4 regions of the Rhizobium sp. NRK18 genome follow, and region 4 is predicted to be linked to each of the others. Evidence: predicted binding sites of a transcription regulator. Region 4 holds the regulator's gene; each other region holds the start of a gene.

Region 1 (4,597 bases), 300 kb from region 4:
CATCGGAAATGCACGACGAGGCAGCATTCGACGCCATCCCCGAAGGCGACCGTCTGTCGGCCCGCGGCATCGAAGTCGGCCACATCTTCTATTTCGGCACGAAGTATTCCGAGCCGATGGGCGCAAAGGTGCAGGGACCGGACGGCAAGGAACACCTTGTCCACATGGGCTCCTACGGTATCGGCCCGTCGCGCCTTGTTCCCGCCATCATTGAAGCCTCGCATGACGACAATGGAATCATCTGGCCGGCCTCCGTCGCGCCGTTCGATGCCGTGCTCATCAACATGAAGCCCGGCGACGAACTCTGCGATACAGCCTGCGATAAGCTTTATCAGGCATTGTCGAATGCCGGTAAGGACGTGCTCTACGACGATACCGACGAGCGCGCCGGCACCAAGTTCGCAACGGCGGATCTGATCGGTGTGCCGGTGCAGGTGATTGCCGGCCCGCGCGCCCTTGCCAATGGTGAGGTCGAGCTGAAGGACCGCAAGACCGGCGCCCGCGAAACCATGACCGTGGAAGCGGCGCTGAACAAGATACTGGGCTGAAGGCCGCCTCCGGCCTTTTGGGAGTTGTCTGAATGACGAGCATGACGGCCGAAGAAACCTCGACCGAAGCCGCCGGCAAGGGAAATGCCAACCGTCCGTTCTCCGCGTTCGAGCGGATGGTCGCATGGCGTTATCTGCGGGCCCGCCGCAAGGAAGCCTATATCTCGGTGATCGCCGGCTTTTCCTTCATCGGGATCATGCTGGGTGTCGCCACCCTCATCATCGTCATGGCGGTGATGAACGGCTTCCGCACGGAGCTGATCTCGAAAATCCTCGGCCTCAACGGTCACATGATCGTCCAGCCGATCGACCAACCACTGTCGGACTATGTCGACCTCGCCAAGAAGTTCGAGGCGGTCGACGGCGTCAAGATGGCCCTGCCGCTGGTGGAAGGCGAGACGCTGGCCTCCGGCAAGCAGGGGGCGGGCACCGGTGCGCTGGTGCGCGGCATCAGCGCCGACGATCTCTCCAAGCTCAAATCCGTTTCCGACAACATCAAGTCGGGCGACATGGTGTCCTTTGCCGCCGGCGATGGCGTACTCATCGGCTCGCGCTTGGCCCAGCAACTGGGCCTCTTCGTCGGCGACAGCATCACGCTGATCTCGCCGGAAGGCGACGTGACGCCGATGGGGGTGACCCCGCGGGTGAAGACCTACAAGGTGACCGGCATCTTCGAGATCGGCATGTCGGAGTATGATTCCTCGATCATCTTCATGCCGCTGAAGGAAGCGCAGCTCTATTTCAACGCCGAAGGCCTGGTCCAGTCGATCGAGATCTTCGTCGACAATCCCGACGACGTCGGCGATCTGCGGCCGAAGATTGAGGAGGCGGCCGGCCGTCAGGTGTTCATTACCGACTGGCGCCAGCGCAACCAGACCTTCTTCTCCGCCCTGCAGGTGGAGCGCAACGTGATGTTCATGATCCTGACCCTGATCGTCATCGTCGCCGCGCTCAACATCATCTCCGGCCTCATCATGCTGGTGAAGGACAAGGGCCATGACATTGCCATCCTGCGCACCATGGGTGCCACGTCCGGGGCGGTGATGCGCATCTTCTTCATGACGGGGGCGGCGATCGGCACCGTCGGCACGTTTGCCGGCGTCGTGCTCGGCGTCATCGTCTGTCTCAACATCGAATCGATCCGCCAGTTCTTCTCCTGGGTGTCCGGCACCGTTCTCTTCGATCCGGAGCTCTATTTCCTGAGCAAGCTGCCGGCCGATATGAGCGCAGGCGAGACGATCGCCGTCGTCGTCATGGCGCTGGCGCTCTCCTTCCTGGCGACGATCTTCCCGGCCTGGCGCGCATCCCGGCTCGATCCGGTTCAGGCGCTGCGCTACGAATAAGGACACGCTTTCCTCCATGAACAACGACACCGCATTGCGCCTCGAGGGCATTTCCCGCAGCTATGGGCAGGGCGACGCCGTTCTGTCGATCCTGAAGAACGTCGATTTTTCGCTGAAGCGTGGCGAGACGGTCGCGCTGGTCGCGCCGTCGGGCACCGGCAAGTCGACGCTCTTGCAGATCGCCGGCCTGCTCGAACATCCCGACGAGGGCGACATCACCATCAACGGCGTCTCCTGCGCCCACATGTCGGATGACCGGCGCACCGCGGTTCGCCGCAGCGACATCGGCTTCGTCTACCAGTTCCACCATCTGCTGCCGGAATTCTCGGCGCTGGAAAACATCATGATGCCGCAGCTGATCGCCGGCCTTGACAAGAAGGAGGCGGCCGAACGCGCCAGCCAGCTTCTCGACTACATGCGCATCGGCCATCGCGGCTCGCACCGCCCGGCGGAGCTTTCGGGCGGCGAGCAGCAGCGCGTGGCGATCGCCCGTGCGGTTGCCAATGCGCCGATCGTGCTTCTCGCCGATGAGCCGACCGGCAACCTCGACCCGGAAACCGCCCACTACGTCTTCGACGCGCTGGAAGCGCTTGTCCGCCAGTCCGGCCTTGCCGCGATGATCGCCACCCACAATCACGACATCGCCGCCCGCATGGACCGATGCGTGACGATCGAGGCCGGGCAGATCAAGGAACTCTGAGGCCGGATTTCGGCGTGGAGGCAAGGCGTTAGGGACACTTCCGGAATCGGTTTCTGAAACCGACGGAGGGGCACATCCGTGGCCAGTTTTCCTATTGCAGATCCAGCCCGCAGGCCTTCAGGCCTGTTTCGTCGTCCCAGTCTTCCAGCGTGACGCGCTTGGCTTCCATTTTCTCCGGCTTGCCGTCCACCATGCCCTTGCCGGCAAGAAGATTGATGTCGCAGGACCCGTTCCGGTCGGGATCCAGCGTGTCGTAGTAGTCATAGGTGAAGCCCGCGACGACGAACGCACCGTCGCGATAGGCGATGGTGAGCACCTGCTGCCAGCGGTCCCGGCCGATGGCGTCGTTACGGGTTGCGACCGTGATGGAGCCTGACTCGGTCGCCTTGATCGAAGGCTCCTGGCCATAGATGCCGTCATCACCCACCGGTGCACTTCCCCAGACCTTGTCCGGAACGATCGCCGCCGGCACTAGCAGGTCTCGCTCGCCATTGCGCAGGTAGATGCCGATCCCGATCTCGCCCGTATCACTCTCCTCCGTCCCGTCGTCCGAACGCACAAACAGGACGGCGAGGTCGTTCAACCCATCCTTGTTCCAGTCACCGACCGCCGCATCGACGATCCGGTCGGCAGCCGCCGCAGGCGTGATGGCAGTCCCGATGATGAGGAGAAGACTGAGGGCGATACTTTGAAGGCGCATCATGGGCTCCGCAGCAAGAGGTTTCCGGCCACAGATAAGCACAACCAAAAAAGTGGCAAAAGGGTGTTGACGTGAGAACTAAAATAGAACATAAAAAGAACAGATAGGAAAAGGAGAGGGAAATGTCATACTTCATCAAAGACGTAGCAGCATTTGCATCGATTTCCGTGTTTCTGGCCGGCTTCGCCGCCATCGTCATGTCGGTCTGATCGGGGCCGTATTCTCTTCTGGAAATTGACATCATCCGGGCGCGCGGTTGTGGACATCGGGCGCTCACCGGCAGACAATCCGGCGATTGAAAGAATCGTCTGGAAGGTGACATGTCGGAAGCAGGAATTGGCAAGAAATCGGATGGTCTGACGCAGTCTGTCGGACCCGGATTTGTGCATCTGAGGGTGCATTCCGCCTATTCGCTTCTCGAGGGTGCGCTGCCGCTGAAGAAGATCCTCGGCAAGGCCATTGCCGATGAACAGCCGGCGATCGCCATCACCGATACGAACAATCTCTTCGTCGCGCTCGAATTCGCCCAGAAGGCGACCGGCGACGGCTTGCAGCCGATCATCGGCTGCCAGCTCTCCATCGACATGGAGGACGGGCAGGAGACGGAGCGGCGCGGAAACCAGGCGCTCGCCAAGCTGCCGTCGATCATCCTGCTGGCAGCAGATGCCGACGGCTATGAACGGCTGGTGGACATCGTCAGCCGCGCCTATCTCGACGGCGAGAGCAACCACGCCGTTCACATGATGGCCTCCTGGCTCGATGAGCTCGGCACCGGCGGTCTGATCGCGCTGACGGGTGCCGGCGGCGGTCCAGTCGACATGCCGTTGAAGGACAGCCATGCGGCGGTTGCCGAAGCGCGGCTTTTGAAGCTGAAGGCCCTGTTCGGCGACCGACTCTATATCGAGCTGCAGCGCCAGCGCGGCTACGACAAGCGTCACGAAAAGCGGATGATCGATCTGGCCTATCGCCATGACATTCCGCTGGTTGCCACCAATGAGGCGTTCTTTCCGTCTCCGGATGATTACGACGCGCATGATGCGCTGATGGCGGTCGCACACAATGCCATCGTGTCCGACGACCGCCGCTTCCGGCTGACCCCGGATCATTATCTGAAAAGCCGCAAGGAGATGATGCAGCTCTTTGCCGATATTCCGGAAGCGCTCGCCAATTCGGTCGAGATCGCGCAGCGCTGCTCGTTCATCCTGAAAACCCGCAAGCCGATCCTGCCGCGCTTCACCGGCGCTTCCGACGATCCGGAAGAGGCGGAACGAGCGGAAACGGAAGAGCTGAAGCGTCAGTCGCGCGA
Region 2 (4,597 bases), 110 kb from region 4:
AGTCGGCCGTCAGGATCGCATCCTCGTCATGCTCGACGACGATGACCGTATTGCCGATGTCGCGCAAATGCTTCAGCGTCGCCAGCAGACGGTCGTTGTCGCGCTGGTGCAGGCCGATCGACGGCTCGTCCAGCACGTAGAGTACGCCCGTCAGGCCTGAGCCGATCTGCGAGGCGAGGCGGATGCGCTGGCTTTCTCCGCCAGACAGCGTGCCTGAGTTGCGCGAAAGGCTTAAGTATTCGAGGCCGACGTCGTTCAGGAAGCGCAGGCGTTCGCGGATCTCCTTCAGGATGCGGAGCGCGATCTCGTTCTGCTTGTCGCTGAGATGCGTCGGAAGTTCATCGAACCAGTCGCGCGCCACCTTGATCGACATGTCGGTGACTTCGCCGATATGCAGCTTGCGGATTTTTACCGCCAGCGCCTCGGGCTTCAGGCGGAAGCCGTTACAGGCCGGGCAGGGGGCCGCCGACATGTAGCGCTCGATTTCTTCTCGCGCCCAGGCGCTGTCGGTTTCCTTCCAGCGGCGCTCGAGGTTCGGCACAATGCCTTCGAAGGTCTTGACCGCCTTGTAGGATCGGGCGCCGTCGGCATAGTGAAATTCGATCTTCTCGTCGGTGCCCTTGAGGATCGCCTTCTGGGCCGCCGCACTCAGCGCGCTCCAGCGATCGCCGAGCTTGAAACCGAAGGTCTTTCCCAGCGCCTCGAGCGTCTGGTTGTAATAGGGCGAGCTCGATTTCGCCCAGGGCGCGATCGCGCCGTCGCGCAGCGTGCGGTCCGGCTCCGGAACGATCAGGTTCTCGTCGATCTTCTGCTGCGAGCCGAGACCGTCGCAGGTCGGGCAGGCGCCGGCCGGATTGTTGAAGGAGAACAGCCGCGGCTCGATTTCGGAAATCGTGAAGCCGGAAACGGGGCAGGCGAATTTTTCCGAAAACAGCACGCGCTCATGCGTTTCGTTCAGCGACTTGTTCGCGGAGCCGCCCGCCGACGTTTCCTCCGCCGGCAGGGGCTTGTCGGCAAATTCGGCGACGGCAAGGCCATCGGCGAGCGACAGGCAGGTCTCGATGCTGTCGGCCAGCCGGGCCGCCATGTCCGGGCGCACGACGATGCGGTCGACGACGACGTCGATGTCGTGCTTGTACTTTTTGTCGAGGGCAGGGGCGTCGGCGATCTCGTAGAACTGGCCGTCGATCTTGACGCGCTGGAAGCCCTTCTTCATTAGCTCCGCCAGTTCCTTCTTGTACTCGCCCTTTCGGCCGCGCACCATCGGCGCCAGGACATAGAGCCGTGTGCCTTCCTCGAAGGCGAGCACGCGGTCGACCATCTGGCTGACCGTCTGGCTCTCGATCGGCAGACCGGTCGCCGGCGAATAGGGCACGCCGACGCGCGCAAACAGAAGACGCATGTAGTCGTAGATCTCGGTCACCGTGCCGACCGTGGAGCGAGGATTGCGCGATGTGGTCTTCTGCTCGATAGAGATTGCCGGCGATAGGCCTTCGATCTGGTCAACGTCCGGCTTCTGCATCATCTCCAGAAACTGCCGCGCATAGGCCGAAAGGCTTTCGACGTAGCGGCGCTGGCCCTCCGCATAGATCGTGTCGAAGGCAAGCGAAGACTTGCCGGAGCCGGACAGGCCCGTCATCACGATCAGGGAGTTGCGGGGAAGATCAAGATCCACGCCCTTTAGATTGTGCTCGCGCGCGCCGCGAATGGATATCGTCTTCAACTCGCTCATATTCACATAATCCGGATTTGATTTTCCGCCCCTATGTAATGTTACTACGCTGACTGTCGAGAAGCGGACGCGGCCAATGCAGCAAAATTCGATTCAGTTGACAGGATCATACAGATTTAATAGAACAAAAAAAGAACAAATTTCCACATCGGGAAAGCTGTGGATTTCGCCCTCGGGGGAGGCGCCGACCGACGCTTTCCTTTAGAGTGGCGCAAGTTTTTACGGAATGGAAGCCGTTTCGACGGCAATCGAGGTGAAGAGTATGGCAGGCAGCGTCAACAAAGTGATTTTGATCGGCAATCTGGGCGCGGACCCGGAAATCCGCCGTACGCAGGACGGCCGACCGATCGCCAATCTGAGGATCGCGACATCGGAAAGCTGGCGCGACCGGAACACCGGCGAGCGCCGGGAAAAGACGGAGTGGCACTCCGTCGTCATCTTCAACGAAGGTCTCTGCAAGGTGGCCGAGCAGTACCTGAAGAAGGGCTCGACCGTTTACATCGAGGGCCAGTTGCAGACGCGCAAGTGGACCGACCAGAACGGCCAGGATCGCTACTCGACCGAAGTCGTGCTGCAGGGCTTCAACGGCAATCTGACGATGCTCGGCGGCCGTGGTGACGGCGGCGGCGCACGCGGTGGCCGTGACGAAGGCTACGGTGGTGACTATGGCGGTGATTACGGTTCGCCGTCTTCGCGTGGCGGCAGCGCACCGGCGTCGTCCGGCGGCGGCTTCTCCCGCGATCTCGACGACGACATTCCGTTCTGAGAGATCAAATCAGATTGTTGATTTCAAACACCATATCAGAGAAGTTGTGATTTAATTTCTAGTGCTGGGGGCGCCAGATGTTAAAAGCATTTCTCAAATTTCTCCTTATCACCTTGGCTTTGGCATTCTCAGGGATGTTGCTGGTCGTCCTCGGCGCAACCATGCTTTCAGATAAGTCACTTTCGGATGCGATGGTCGTTCTGGGAGGGATACTTTTCCTTTTTAGTCCGCTTCTCGTTGCGCTCGGGTTTTGGGCTTCAAGAAGGCGCAAAACTGCGGCGCAGAATGAGTTCGCCAGAGTTAAAGCTGCTGAAGAGCAAGAGGCTCTGAGAATCCAGGCTGAAAGGGACTTGTTGCGCCATCGCTTCTTGGAACGGCAGCGTCTTATCGACTCGGTTGATCGGCATCGTTCAGCTTTGCTGAGAAACCTTCAACGGGCACTGAAGAAGAACGATTATGGCGCGCTGGTCAGTGATGAAACAGATGATGCACTAGTCGAATTTTTTGCAAGCATTGAACTCGATGTGGAGGCTATTCCATTCTCCGAGGCAAGAGAGTTGACGTTTGAGCAGTTGGACTTCCGGCAGCACGAGGAGAGGCGTGACGGCTTTGACTCAACCAACCTTCCTTTCGATGGGCATGCTTTCGAAACTTGGGTTGCCGAGGCTCTTAACGGATTCGGGTGGCTCGCAGAGGTGACGCGAGGCTCGGGAGATCAGGGAATTGATGTGATCGCCGAGAAAGCAGGAAAGAAGCTGGGGCTACAGTGCAAGCTCTATGGCACGTCTATCGGCAATAAGGCGGTTCAAGAAGCTCACGCGGGAAAGGCTTACTATGGTCTTGATGCTGCAGGAGTTTTGTCCAATGCGACTTTTACAGCAAGCGCAAAGGAGCTAGCTACAGTAACTGGCATAGGTCTGTTTTCACATCACGACATCCCTTTGCTGTTCGAAAAAACTTTCGGGGCTTCATGAAAAGGCCGATTTGACGCCGTCGATGACGAACTGGACGGAGAGGGCGGCGAGAAGCACGCCCAGGAGCCGGGTGAGAATTGCCCGGCCCGTCATGCCGAGGAAACGGTCCAGTCGTTCGGCAACCATCAGCGCGGCCAGCATAACGGCAAGGCAGAAGGCGATGACGGTCACAAGGCCGGCTTTCTGCAGCGGGCCGTCCAGCGATCCCGACAACAGGATCGTCGCCGAGATGGCTCCCGGTCCGGCAATCAGCGGAATGCCGAGCGGGAAGGCGGCGAGGTCGTGGATCTGGTCCTTGGTCAGCGCCACTTCCTTGGTGTTCTCGTGCCGCTGCTGGCGCTTCTCGAATATCATCTCGAAGGCAATCCAGAAGAGCAGCAATCCGCCGGCAACTCGGAAGGCGCCCATGGAAATGCCGAGCTGGGTCAGCACGGACGCACCGGCAATGGCGAAAAAGGCCAGGATGAAGAAGGCGATGATGACGCCGCGCAGCGCCACCTGACGGCGCTGGCTGGTGGACATGCCGGCCGTCATGCCGAGGAAGATCGGCGCCAGCCCGGGCGGATCCGTCGTCACCAGCAACGTGGTGATCGAATTGATGAGAAAGTCCATCGTTGCCATGCGCCCGCCTTGCCCCTTTTGCGATCCGTTTTAGCCCGGTGGGCCGCATATGCCTAGAGCGATGGCTCATGTTTGGCGTCCCGGACTTGCAAAGGGACAGGCCGATGCCTTACTGCAGGCCAAAAGCCTGTTCAAAACCGGGCTTCAAATTGGCACCCCGGAACGCTTTCCGATATAAACCGGATAGTGATTCTGATAATGAGAACGTGAACCGTTTTGACCGAACATAGCACACCTGGCGGCGGGTCTATCCCGCCCGGCATCGAGCCGATTTCCATCATGGAGGAAATGCAGCGGTCCTATCTCGATTACGCCATGAGCGTCATCGTGAGCCGCGCGCTTCCCGACGTCCGCGACGGACTGAAGCCAGTGCACCGGCGCATCCTCTACGGCATGTCCGAACTCGGCGTCGACTGGAACAAGAAATACGTCAAATGCGCCCGCGTGACCGGTGACGTGATGGGTAAGTACCATCCGCACGGCAATGCCGCGATCTACGACGCG
Region 3 (4,597 bases), 2.0 Mb from region 4:
TCCGGATAGCGAGCGAGCAGTTCCAAAGCCTCGTGATCGATCGCCGGCAGCGCCTTGGTCAGGCCCGGCACCTGCGGCGGTGTTTCGAGACTCCGGCGCAAGGCGTTCAGCGAGGAGAAATCGAGCGCCTTTGTGCGCCACTGCAGCACCTTCACCGGATCGAATTCATGATTTTGCAGACGCTCGACCAGTTCCTCGTCGAACGGCTCCGCCCGTCCGGTGACCCCGAACGTGCCATCGCGGACATGGCGTCCGGCGCGGCCGGCGATCTGGCCGAGTTCGCCCGGATTGAGATTGCGGTACTGGAACCCGTCGAACTTGCGGTCCTGCGCGAAGGCGACGTGATCGACATCGAGGTTCAGGCCCATGCCGATCGCATCGGTCGCGACCAGATATTCGACGTCGCCGGCCTGATAGAGGCCGACCTGGGCGTTGCGGGTCCGGGGCGACAGCGCGCCGAGCACGACCGCCGCGCCGCCGCGCTGGCGGCGGATGAGTTCGGCGATCGCATAGACCTCTTCGGCCGAGAAGGCGACGATCGCGCTTCGCTGCGGCAGTCGCGTGATCTTCTTCTGGCCCGCGTAGAAGAGCTGCGACATGCGCGGCCGCTCGACAAGGGTAATGCCGGGAAGCATCTGCCTCAGGATCGGCCGCATCGTGTCGGCGCCGAGCAGCAGCGTTTCCTCGCGGCCTCTCAGATGCAGGATGCGGTCGGTGAAGATGTGCCCGCGTTCCAGGTCGCCGGCAAGCTGCACCTCGTCGATCGCCACGAAAGCGGCGCTGGTTTCCCTCGGCATGGCCTCGACGGTGCAGACGGAATAGCGCGCTCTTGGCGGCGAGATCTTTTCCTCTCCCGTCACCAGCGCGACATTGGCGACGCCTGCCCGCTCCACCAGCCTGTTGTAGACCTCGCGCGCAAGCAGGCGCAGCGGCAGGCCGATGACGCCCGTCCCGTAGGCCAGCATCCGCTCGATGGCATAGTGGGTCTTGCCGGTATTGGTCGGACCGAGCATCGCGGTCACGCCGCGGCCGCTCAGGATCATGGGTTGGATCGTCACTATCACACCACGCAAAAACGAGAGGGTGACCGCCCCCGGCGAAGAAGGCTGGACCACCGCCAGACACATGGCGACTAAGGGCAGACAAGGCAAGCCCCAACTTCGGTGGTGGCCGAAATTCGAGAGTCAAACCAAACGGTTAAGATTCGGAACAGCAAAGGAACGAATCGGCGACGAATCGCTGACTCGCGCAGATTCAGGCTTTGTTCACCGCTACATCTTCCACCCGAATATCGCCGTCACACCAGATAGTGAATCAGGAAATCCTCATCGACGCAAGTTCGACTGTCCGGCGTTAAGACTTCCTGCCGAATTCCTGATATCAGGGCCCAACAGCGACCTGCCGCGAAGACGACCTTTGCACCGCCAAAACAACGCCTCGATTAACCTTCGGTCCAAAGCTGGAACGAATCGGCGACGAATCACTGACTTCCGTCATTTCCCGGTTTGTTCACCGCTAAATATTGTGGATTTACAATATTTTAACCATAAATTTGCGACCTATGGGCCGTTTCCGGACAGCAGTTTGGCGATCGTTGTTAACCTTTGCGAGGCCGGATCAGGCGTTCAGGCCCGCTGCCCGCGCATCGGCGAGATAGGACCGGCTGACCGGAAAGTGATCGCCGGCCACCGTCTCCACCATCACCTTGCCGCCGCTGCGATAGACGCCTTTCACACCCGCAAGAGCCACCCAGTGTGAGCGGTGAATCTGCAGACCCTTTTCCGGAGGACACTCCGCCACCGCATCGCGCAGGCGCATCAACAGCATTTCCCGCCCTTTCAGCGTCGTGACTTCGACGTAATGATCGCTGACGGAGATCGACACGAGCCGCCCGCGTTTCGGAAACGGCAGGCGGCGCAGGATGGCCGGCAGATCATCTTCCGCACCCGCATCAACGGCGACCGGCGCCTCGGCCGCCGACCTGCTGTAGAGCGCGAACAGTCCGGCAACCAAAACGCTGATGAAGATGCTGTAAGCGGCAAGCTCAACGATCTCTGCCAGCGCAAGCATCTGCCATCCGAAGGCGGTACCATTGATGGCTGTGACCGCTATGGCGGCCGGAACGCCGGCGCTGACCCCGACCGTCATGAATCGCCAGGGCTGTCGCCATTCGCGGGCGCGTATGGCGTAATTGCACCATGTACCTGCGAAATTGCCGGCGACGAATGTGGTGACGACCAGCGCGCACCAATACAGGCTGCGCTGTGGCAGCGACAGCGTGGTCATGGTCTGGAAAGGGCCGGAAACGATTAGCAGCGCGATGACGACGGCGAGTGCGACCCAGGTTCGCCAGCTAGAAAATTCCGCCTGCATTTCGCGTAGCGCCAAATGCAAGGACGAGCCGTCCACGTAGCCCTCACGCATTATACGAACCCGTCATTGCCCTCGTTCTCCGCTGGCGACATGCCAAGCGTCCCTTCGCCACATCTTTCATCCTGAGTACTGGAGCATAGGACATCATGCAAATGCCGATCGACATTCTCGCCCACACACCCGCCTGGGTATGGCTCATCCTGGCGCTGCTCATCTATCGCGGGCTGAAACGGACCCGGACACGTGAGGTCTCTCCGAACTCGCTCATCCTGCTGCCCTCGATCCTGACCCTGCTCGCTCTCCGCAGGCTGCTCATGGCTGGCCTGGATGCCGACGTTCTCGCCTCGACTTCCGCGGGCATCATCGCAGCCTTCTCCGCCCTTCTGACACTGAAGCCGGCCAGACAGACCCGACGTCTGGCAAACGGCAAGCTGCTCCTGCAGGGCGAATGGCTTTCCCTTGGACTGCTCATGGTCATCTTCACGGTCAACTACGTCGATGGCGTCCTGACGGTGATCAATCCCGCCGCCGCTGCAAGCGGGCCGATGCAGGCCACCTGGAGCTTCGTCAACGGCCTGTCGATCTGCTTCATGGTGGGACGCTCGATCATGCATCTCCGGGCTGGAAAAAACAGCCCGGCGATGTCCGCCTGAGCAGCGAGTATCCGGCCGCAAGACGCACCGCCATTAACCTTCAGGTCAAAGCCGGAACGAATCGGCGACGAATCGCTGACATGGAAGATTTCCCGGTTTGTTCATCACTAAATATTGTTGATTTACAATATTTTAACCATATTTTCAGTTGCCGATCGCGCAACTTGGGGCGCTTTTGATCCGGATTTTAACCTTTGCCGGAAACAGAAACGGCGCCCGCAGGCGCCATTTCGAAGAGCGTGAAATCCGATCTCATCAGACGAAGAACTGTCCGCCGTTGGCCGAAATCGTCGACCCGGTGATGAAGCCGGAATCGTCGGAGGCAAGGAACAGCACGCAGCGCGCGATCTCTTCCGGTTCGCCGAGGCGTCCGACCGGGATCAGCGGCAGGATGCGCTCATTGAGCACCTTTTCCGGAATGGCGCGCACCATCTCCGTGCCGATATAGCCAGGGCAGATCGCATTGACGGTGATCCCCTTCATCGCGCCTTCCTGGGCAAGCGCCTTGGTGAAGCCGAGATCGCCGGCCTTTGCCGCGGAATAATTGGCCTGTCCGGCCTGGCCCTTCTGGCCGTTGATCGAGGAAATGTTGATGACCCGGCCGAAGCCGCGGTCACGCATGCCGCTCCACACCGGATGGGTCATGTTGAACAGGCCCGTCAGGTTGGTGTTGATGACGGCGTTCCACTGGTCCGGCGTCATCTTGTGGAACATCGCGTCGCGCGTGATGCCGGCATTGTTGACCAGAATGTCGACCGGCCCGAGCTCGGCTTCCACCTTGGCGACACCCTCGACGCAGCTATCGTAGGACGAGACGTCCCACTTGAACACCGGAATGCCGGTTTCGTCCTTGAACTTCGCTGCCGCCTCGTCATTGCCGGCATAGTTTGCGGCAACCTTGTAGCCTGCATCCCTCAATGCGATCGAGATCGCCGCGCCGATACCACGCGACCCACCCGTAACGATGGCCACCCTGCTCATGATATAGTCCTCCCGAGATGCTTGTGACTGGAACTCTAAGCCGGCCTTCAGTCTGGTTTTGTGAGGCCCGCCGCCCGGCATGTCACGGCAGGCCAGTTCCCCTAATGAATGTCAGTCGTGATCACATCGCCTCGACGCACATGGCAACGCCCATGCCGCCGCCGATGCAAAGCGTCGCAAGACCCTTCTTGGCGCCGCGGCGCTTCATTTCGAAGAGCAGCGTGTTGAGAACGCGCGCACCGGATGCGCCGACCGGATGGCCGATGGCGATCGCGCCGCCATTGACGTTGACGATCGACGGATCCCAGCCGAGGTCCTTGTTGACGGCGCAGGCCTGCGCGGCGAATGCCTCGTTGGCTTCCACGAGATCGAGGTCGCCGATGCTCCAGCCGGCCTTCTGCAGAGCCTTGCGCGATGCCGGGATGGGACCGGTGCCCATGATGCTCGGATCGACGCCGGCGGTTGCCCAGGAGACGATGCGGGCCATCGGCTGAATGCCGCGCTTGGCGGCTTCGGCTTCGCTCATCAGCAGCGTTGCAGCCGCGCCGTCATTGATGCCCGACGCGTTGGCCGCGGTCACCGTGCCGTCC
Region 4 (4,597 bases):
TTCGGTCCTCGCCATGCCGTTCGGTCTCGAAGACTGGCCGCTTCGCCTGATGGGCGTCGGCCTCGACATGGTCATCGCCGTGGCAAAGGAGGTTACCAGCTGGGGCGGCGGCGTGTCGCCCGGCCGCCTGCCGCCCTATGCCTTCGAACTTTCCGTCGCCGGTTTCCTGCTCCTCGTGCTGCTGCGCAGCCGGCTGCGCTATCTCGGTCTGCCGCCAATGGTCGCGGCGGTTGCGTTGATCGCTGTCGGGGCGAAGCCTTCTGTTCCGGCCTTGATCATCAGCGAGGACGGCAGCCTGGGAGCCATGATTGCCGGTGGAGGACTGGAAATGAACCGCGGCCGCCCGCCATCCTTCATCTTCGAGCAATGGCAGCGGGCACTGGCCATGCCGAAAGGCGAGGGGCCGGACATGCTAACGGGAACAGGTCCGGATCCGCCCAAGACTGAGAAAGGCGATCCGGTGCGGTTGCCAACCGCGGCATTGAAAGCCGAGCGCCTGGCGATGGAAGAAGCCTTGAAGCCTGAGAGCAATCGCTTCCATTGCCGGAAAGCCGCATGGTGCGCCGCTCAGTTCATGGCGTCGGATGGACCCGCACTCAGGGTGGTGACAGTGGAGAAGCCCGCTTTTGCCGGGCCCGCCTGTGATATCGCCGATCTGGTCATCGCGCCATTCCGTCTCGGCTTTGATACCTGCCGTTCCGGCGCGGCATTGATCAGCGCGGAAAGGCTGCGGCAAACCGGCTCGATCGAACTGCATGTGCTGCCTGACGGCAACGGCTTCGAGGTGAAAACCGCACTCGGTTCCACCGACCGGCCTTGGACCCGACACCGATACTACGACTGGCGAACAAACAGCTTCGTGAGCCCGGAGGAACCTGCCACCTGGCATCTCGTGCCGCGTTCGCACGATAGGGATGCGGACATGCGTGTCACCGGTCAGTGATAGCGGCGAATGAGGCCGACCAGCTTGCCCTGAACCTTGACCCGGTCCGATGCGAAGATACGCGTTTCGTAGGCCGGGTTGGCGGCTTCCAGCGCGATCGACGCGCCCTTGCGGCGGAAGCGCTTGAGCGTTGCTTCTTCGTCGTCGACGAGAGCGACGACGATCTCGCCCGGATTGGCGCTGCTGACATTCTTGATGATGACGGTATCGCCATCGAGGATGCCGGCCTCGATCATTGAGTCGCCCTTGACCTCCAGAGCGTAGTGCTCGCCGGAGCCCAGCATTTCCATCGGAACCGACAGGCTGTGCGTATTGTTCTGGATGGCGGAGATCGGCACACCGGCAGCAATGCGGCCCATGACCGGGACACTGACGGTGTCGTTGGCCGGTTCCGGCGCCTTGGGGGCGGGAACCGGTTTCGGCTTGCCGAGACTGCCTTCGATGACGCTCGGCGAAAAGCCGCGTCGCGGCTGCAGGCTCGGCGAGTAGGCTTCGGGAAGCTTGATGACTTCCAGCGCACGCGCCCGGTTCGGCAGGCGCCGGATGAAGCCGCGCTCCTCGAGTGCCGTGATCAGCCGGTGAATGCCGGATTTGGACGCGAGATTGAGCGCATCCTTCATCTCGTCGAAGGATGGCGGAACGCCGGATTCCTTCATCCGCTCGTGAATGAAGAGAAGCAGTTCCTGTTGCTTTCGCGTCAGCATGAATCGGCACCTTCCAGAATCATGAAACAAATACAGAACGGACACTATATGTTCCCACTGTGTTCCGCAAGTGCCTAAAATAGCGTGAAGATCCGGGAGTTCGGCGACGCTGGCCGCAAATTTGTCTTTCGTGGAGGTGTCTGCGCTATTGATCCGCAGCGATTGCGATATATGCCTTCTCGGCTTCCCTTGCCTTCGTCTCGGCAAGCGATCCGTTCAAGACAGCACTCAGCAGCACGCGCGGATCGATCTTGCGCCATCCGCCGCTGACCACCTTGATCCGGTAACCCTGGGCAGCCAGTATCTCGGCTTCCTCAGGCTTGAGGGTGACGATAATCGGGTAATTGTCGTCCGGGTCCCTATCGCCCAATTGACTGCGCTGCAGGAACGGGCGTGCGGTTCCGCTGTGGAGGCGCGCTTCCGAGGCGACAATATCCGCTCCGAGAAACAGGACATCGTCCGGCGGGTGGCCGAGCTTCGCCAACTCGTCCGAAATCGGTTTCCCGAGGTCCGGCATGCCGAAGGCGGCAACGACGGGATAGAGCGCGAGAAGGATTGCCATCGGCAGTGCGGCAATCGCCAGAATCATGCGCGCGTAGACCTGTCGCTTCGCGATGCGCCAGACGAGCAGCAGGCCGAGCGCGATGGCAACGGCGATCGCAACCGTCACCTTGACGTTCAAAAGCTGTGCGGTAACGCCGTAAAGCACGGCGAAGGCAAGTGCGAGCCCGATCGCCGAGAACTTGAGGAACAGGCTCAGATAGCGCGATGTCGTCTCGCGATCGAAGGAGGTGAGCGCGACCGCCATCAGGATCGACAGGTTGGGAAGCGACGGAATGATGTAGCGGTGATCCGGCTTGAAGGCGGGCGCGAACATGGCGATGTTGAGTGCGATCCAGCCCGAGAGCAGCAGAGCCGATGCGCCGAGCCGCTTGACGTCCGGCAGCCTGCGGGTGGCAATCGCCGTCGCCCCGATCACAAACAGCCAGCCGAGCACCGGCAAGAGCAGTCCTGCGAGGCTCAAGCCCAAAGAATCAATGACTGCGAGAACAGAGAATTCCAGCTTGGTGCGCACCTGGTCGCCGACGAACTGGTTGTCGAGCGCCGAGCTCGACCGCAGGATCTGGTAGACGAACCACCAGCCGGCCAAAGCGGCGGAAAAAAGAATCGGCAGCGGCGCGATCAGTCGGCGGAAATGAACGCGGCAGGAGGGAAAGAGGACGATCAGACCGAAGACGCAGGCGGGTGGCGCCAGCGCCGGAATGCCCTTGGTCAGGATCGCCATCGCCGTCCCGCCATAGGCAAGCCAGGCGTCCCATCTGTCTTCTTCGTCGGCGAAGAGCAGGCCGGCAAAGCCGTAAAGGGCGATCAGCATGAACAACGTCAGCGGAATGTCGGGGATCGCCGTGACGGCGGAGCGCAGGAAGACGAAATTGCCGGCGAGCATCGCTAGCGAGAAGAGGGCGATCTCATCGTCTCCCGTCAGCCGTTTTGCCAGCCTGTAGGTGACGAACAGAATGGCGGCGCCGCCGAGCAGCCAGAAGATACGTGAACCGATGACGCCGATGCCGAAGATCTCCATGCCGGCGACGCTCATCCAGTAGGCGAACGGCGGCTTCTTCAGCCGGACCTCGTCCTCGCCGGTGCGCGGTGTCAGGTAGTCACCGCTCTCCATCATCAGCGCCGCGCCCTGAGAATAGTGGCGCTCGTCCGGATAATGCAGGATCATGCTTTCGGCGAAGGGAAAGATCGCCACCAGGAAGGCGACGACGAAGATCGCCGCGATCGTGCGGTTCGAACTCGCAATGGCGGCAAGCGTCTGCGGCATGTCGGCACGGTTTCCCATTGATGCGTTGTCAGGCCACCTGTGTCCACATTTTCGCCGGCAAATCAACCGATGGCGGGCTGTCGCGACGAATGTTCGCGCCAAGACTTGCAAATCGGCCACGGATGAAGCACATCAGCGGCAAATGGAGGAAGTCGCATATGGACGCAACCGGGTCTGCCGGCCGCCGCCTTCTGGATCATCTGGTTCTGCCGGTGACGTCGATCGCGATGTCCCGCGCGCGGCTCGCCAAACTCGGTTTCACCGTCGCCCCCGACGGCCTTCATCCCTTTGGCACCGAAAATTCCTGCGTCTTCCTGTCCGACGGCACCTATCTGGAACCGCTGGGCGTCGCCGATCGTGAGGTCTGCGAGGCGGCAGCGCTTAATGGCAACACCTTCATCGCCCGCGATCAGGCCATCCGCTTTCGCCATGGCGACGAGGGTCTGTCGGCTATCGTCGTCAACACGGACGATGCGGATGCCGATGATCAACGTTTTGCCGAGAACGGCATCTCCGGCGGGCCTATGCTCTCGTTCTCCCGCGTCGGCCGCTTGCCGGACGGCACGGAGCGGACGGCCAGTTTCAAGCTCGCCTTTGCCGCCGACCTCAGGTCGCCGGATTTCTTTGCCTTCTCCTGCCAGCGCATCGCGGCCCTGCCGTCCGGCGGCAAGGCGCTGGAAACGCATGAGAACGGCGTGACCGGCATTGCCCAGGTTGTGCTGTCCGAGCCGAACCCTGCAGATTTCAAGGCCTTCCTGCAGACGGTCGCCGTCAGCAACGAGGCCGTCGAGCATCCGTTCGGCATGGATGTCGGGCTTGAAAACGCCAAGATCTCTGCGCTCGATCCCGCCGGACTGAAGGATGGGTTCGGCCTCAAGGGTTCCACCCATGCCCGCGGTTTGCGCGGCCGGGCGGTCGTGTTCGCGGTCGCCGACATTGCGCGGTTGAAGACCTGCCTTGCCGAAAACGGCGTTGCCTTCGAGGAGCGCGCCGGCCGCGTTTTGGTGCCGCATGAGCCCGGTCAGGGCGTTCTCTTTGCATTCGAGGAAGAAAAATGAACGATCAAACCAATTCTGCAGTGGTTGTTGGTGCCGGCGCCGGGCAGGTGACGTTTTCGAATAC

The links. The regulator LexA, encoded in region 4, represses DNA repair genes until DNA is damaged. The targets are predictions, from matches to a motif close to TGTTCNNNNTGTGTTCNG.
Region 1: the regulator LexA is predicted to act here: its motif matches at 3,376-3,393, upstream of dnaE (DNA polymerase III subunit alpha).
Region 2: the regulator LexA is predicted to act here: its motif matches at 1,853-1,870, upstream of uvrA (excinuclease ABC subunit UvrA).
Region 3: the regulator LexA is predicted to act here: its motif matches at 1,206-1,223, upstream of NN662_RS00860 (helicase-related protein).

What each region holds. Positions count from the first base shown of each region.
Region 1 is NZ_JANFMV010000001.1:2,520,015-2,524,611, reverse strand. It holds gene proS (proline--tRNA ligase) at 1-548, shown strand, start outside; gene NN662_RS11850 (lipoprotein-releasing ABC transporter permease subunit) at 590-1,891, shown strand; gene NN662_RS11845 (ABC transporter ATP-binding protein) at 1,908-2,591, shown strand; gene NN662_RS11840 (hypothetical protein) at 2,683-3,291, opposite strand; gene dnaE (DNA polymerase III subunit alpha) at 3,612-4,597, shown strand, end outside.
Region 2 is NZ_JANFMV010000001.1:2,116,562-2,121,158, forward strand. It holds gene uvrA (excinuclease ABC subunit UvrA) at 1-1,732, opposite strand, end outside; gene NN662_RS09810 (single-stranded DNA-binding protein) at 1,995-2,498, shown strand; gene NN662_RS09815 (restriction endonuclease) at 2,576-3,472, shown strand; gene NN662_RS09820 (MarC family protein) at 3,467-4,093, opposite strand; gene gyrA (DNA gyrase subunit A) at 4,310-4,597, shown strand, end outside.
Region 3 is NZ_JANFMV010000001.1:199,902-204,498, reverse strand. It holds gene NN662_RS00860 (helicase-related protein) at 1-1,043, opposite strand, end outside; gene NN662_RS00855 (LytTR family DNA-binding domain-containing protein) at 1,618-2,424, opposite strand; gene NN662_RS00850 (DUF6622 family protein) at 2,526-3,026, shown strand; gene NN662_RS00845 (beta-ketoacyl-ACP reductase) at 3,282-4,007, opposite strand; gene NN662_RS00840 (acetyl-CoA C-acetyltransferase) at 4,129-4,597, opposite strand, start outside.
Region 4 is NZ_JANFMV010000001.1:2,224,193-2,228,789, reverse strand. It holds gene NN662_RS10395 (ComEC/Rec2 family competence protein) at 1-943, shown strand, start outside; gene lexA (transcriptional repressor LexA) at 937-1,647, opposite strand; gene NN662_RS10385 (ArnT family glycosyltransferase) at 1,793-3,475, opposite strand; gene NN662_RS10380 (VOC family protein) at 3,634-4,533, shown strand; gene kdsA (3-deoxy-8-phosphooctulonate synthase) at 4,530-4,597, shown strand, end outside.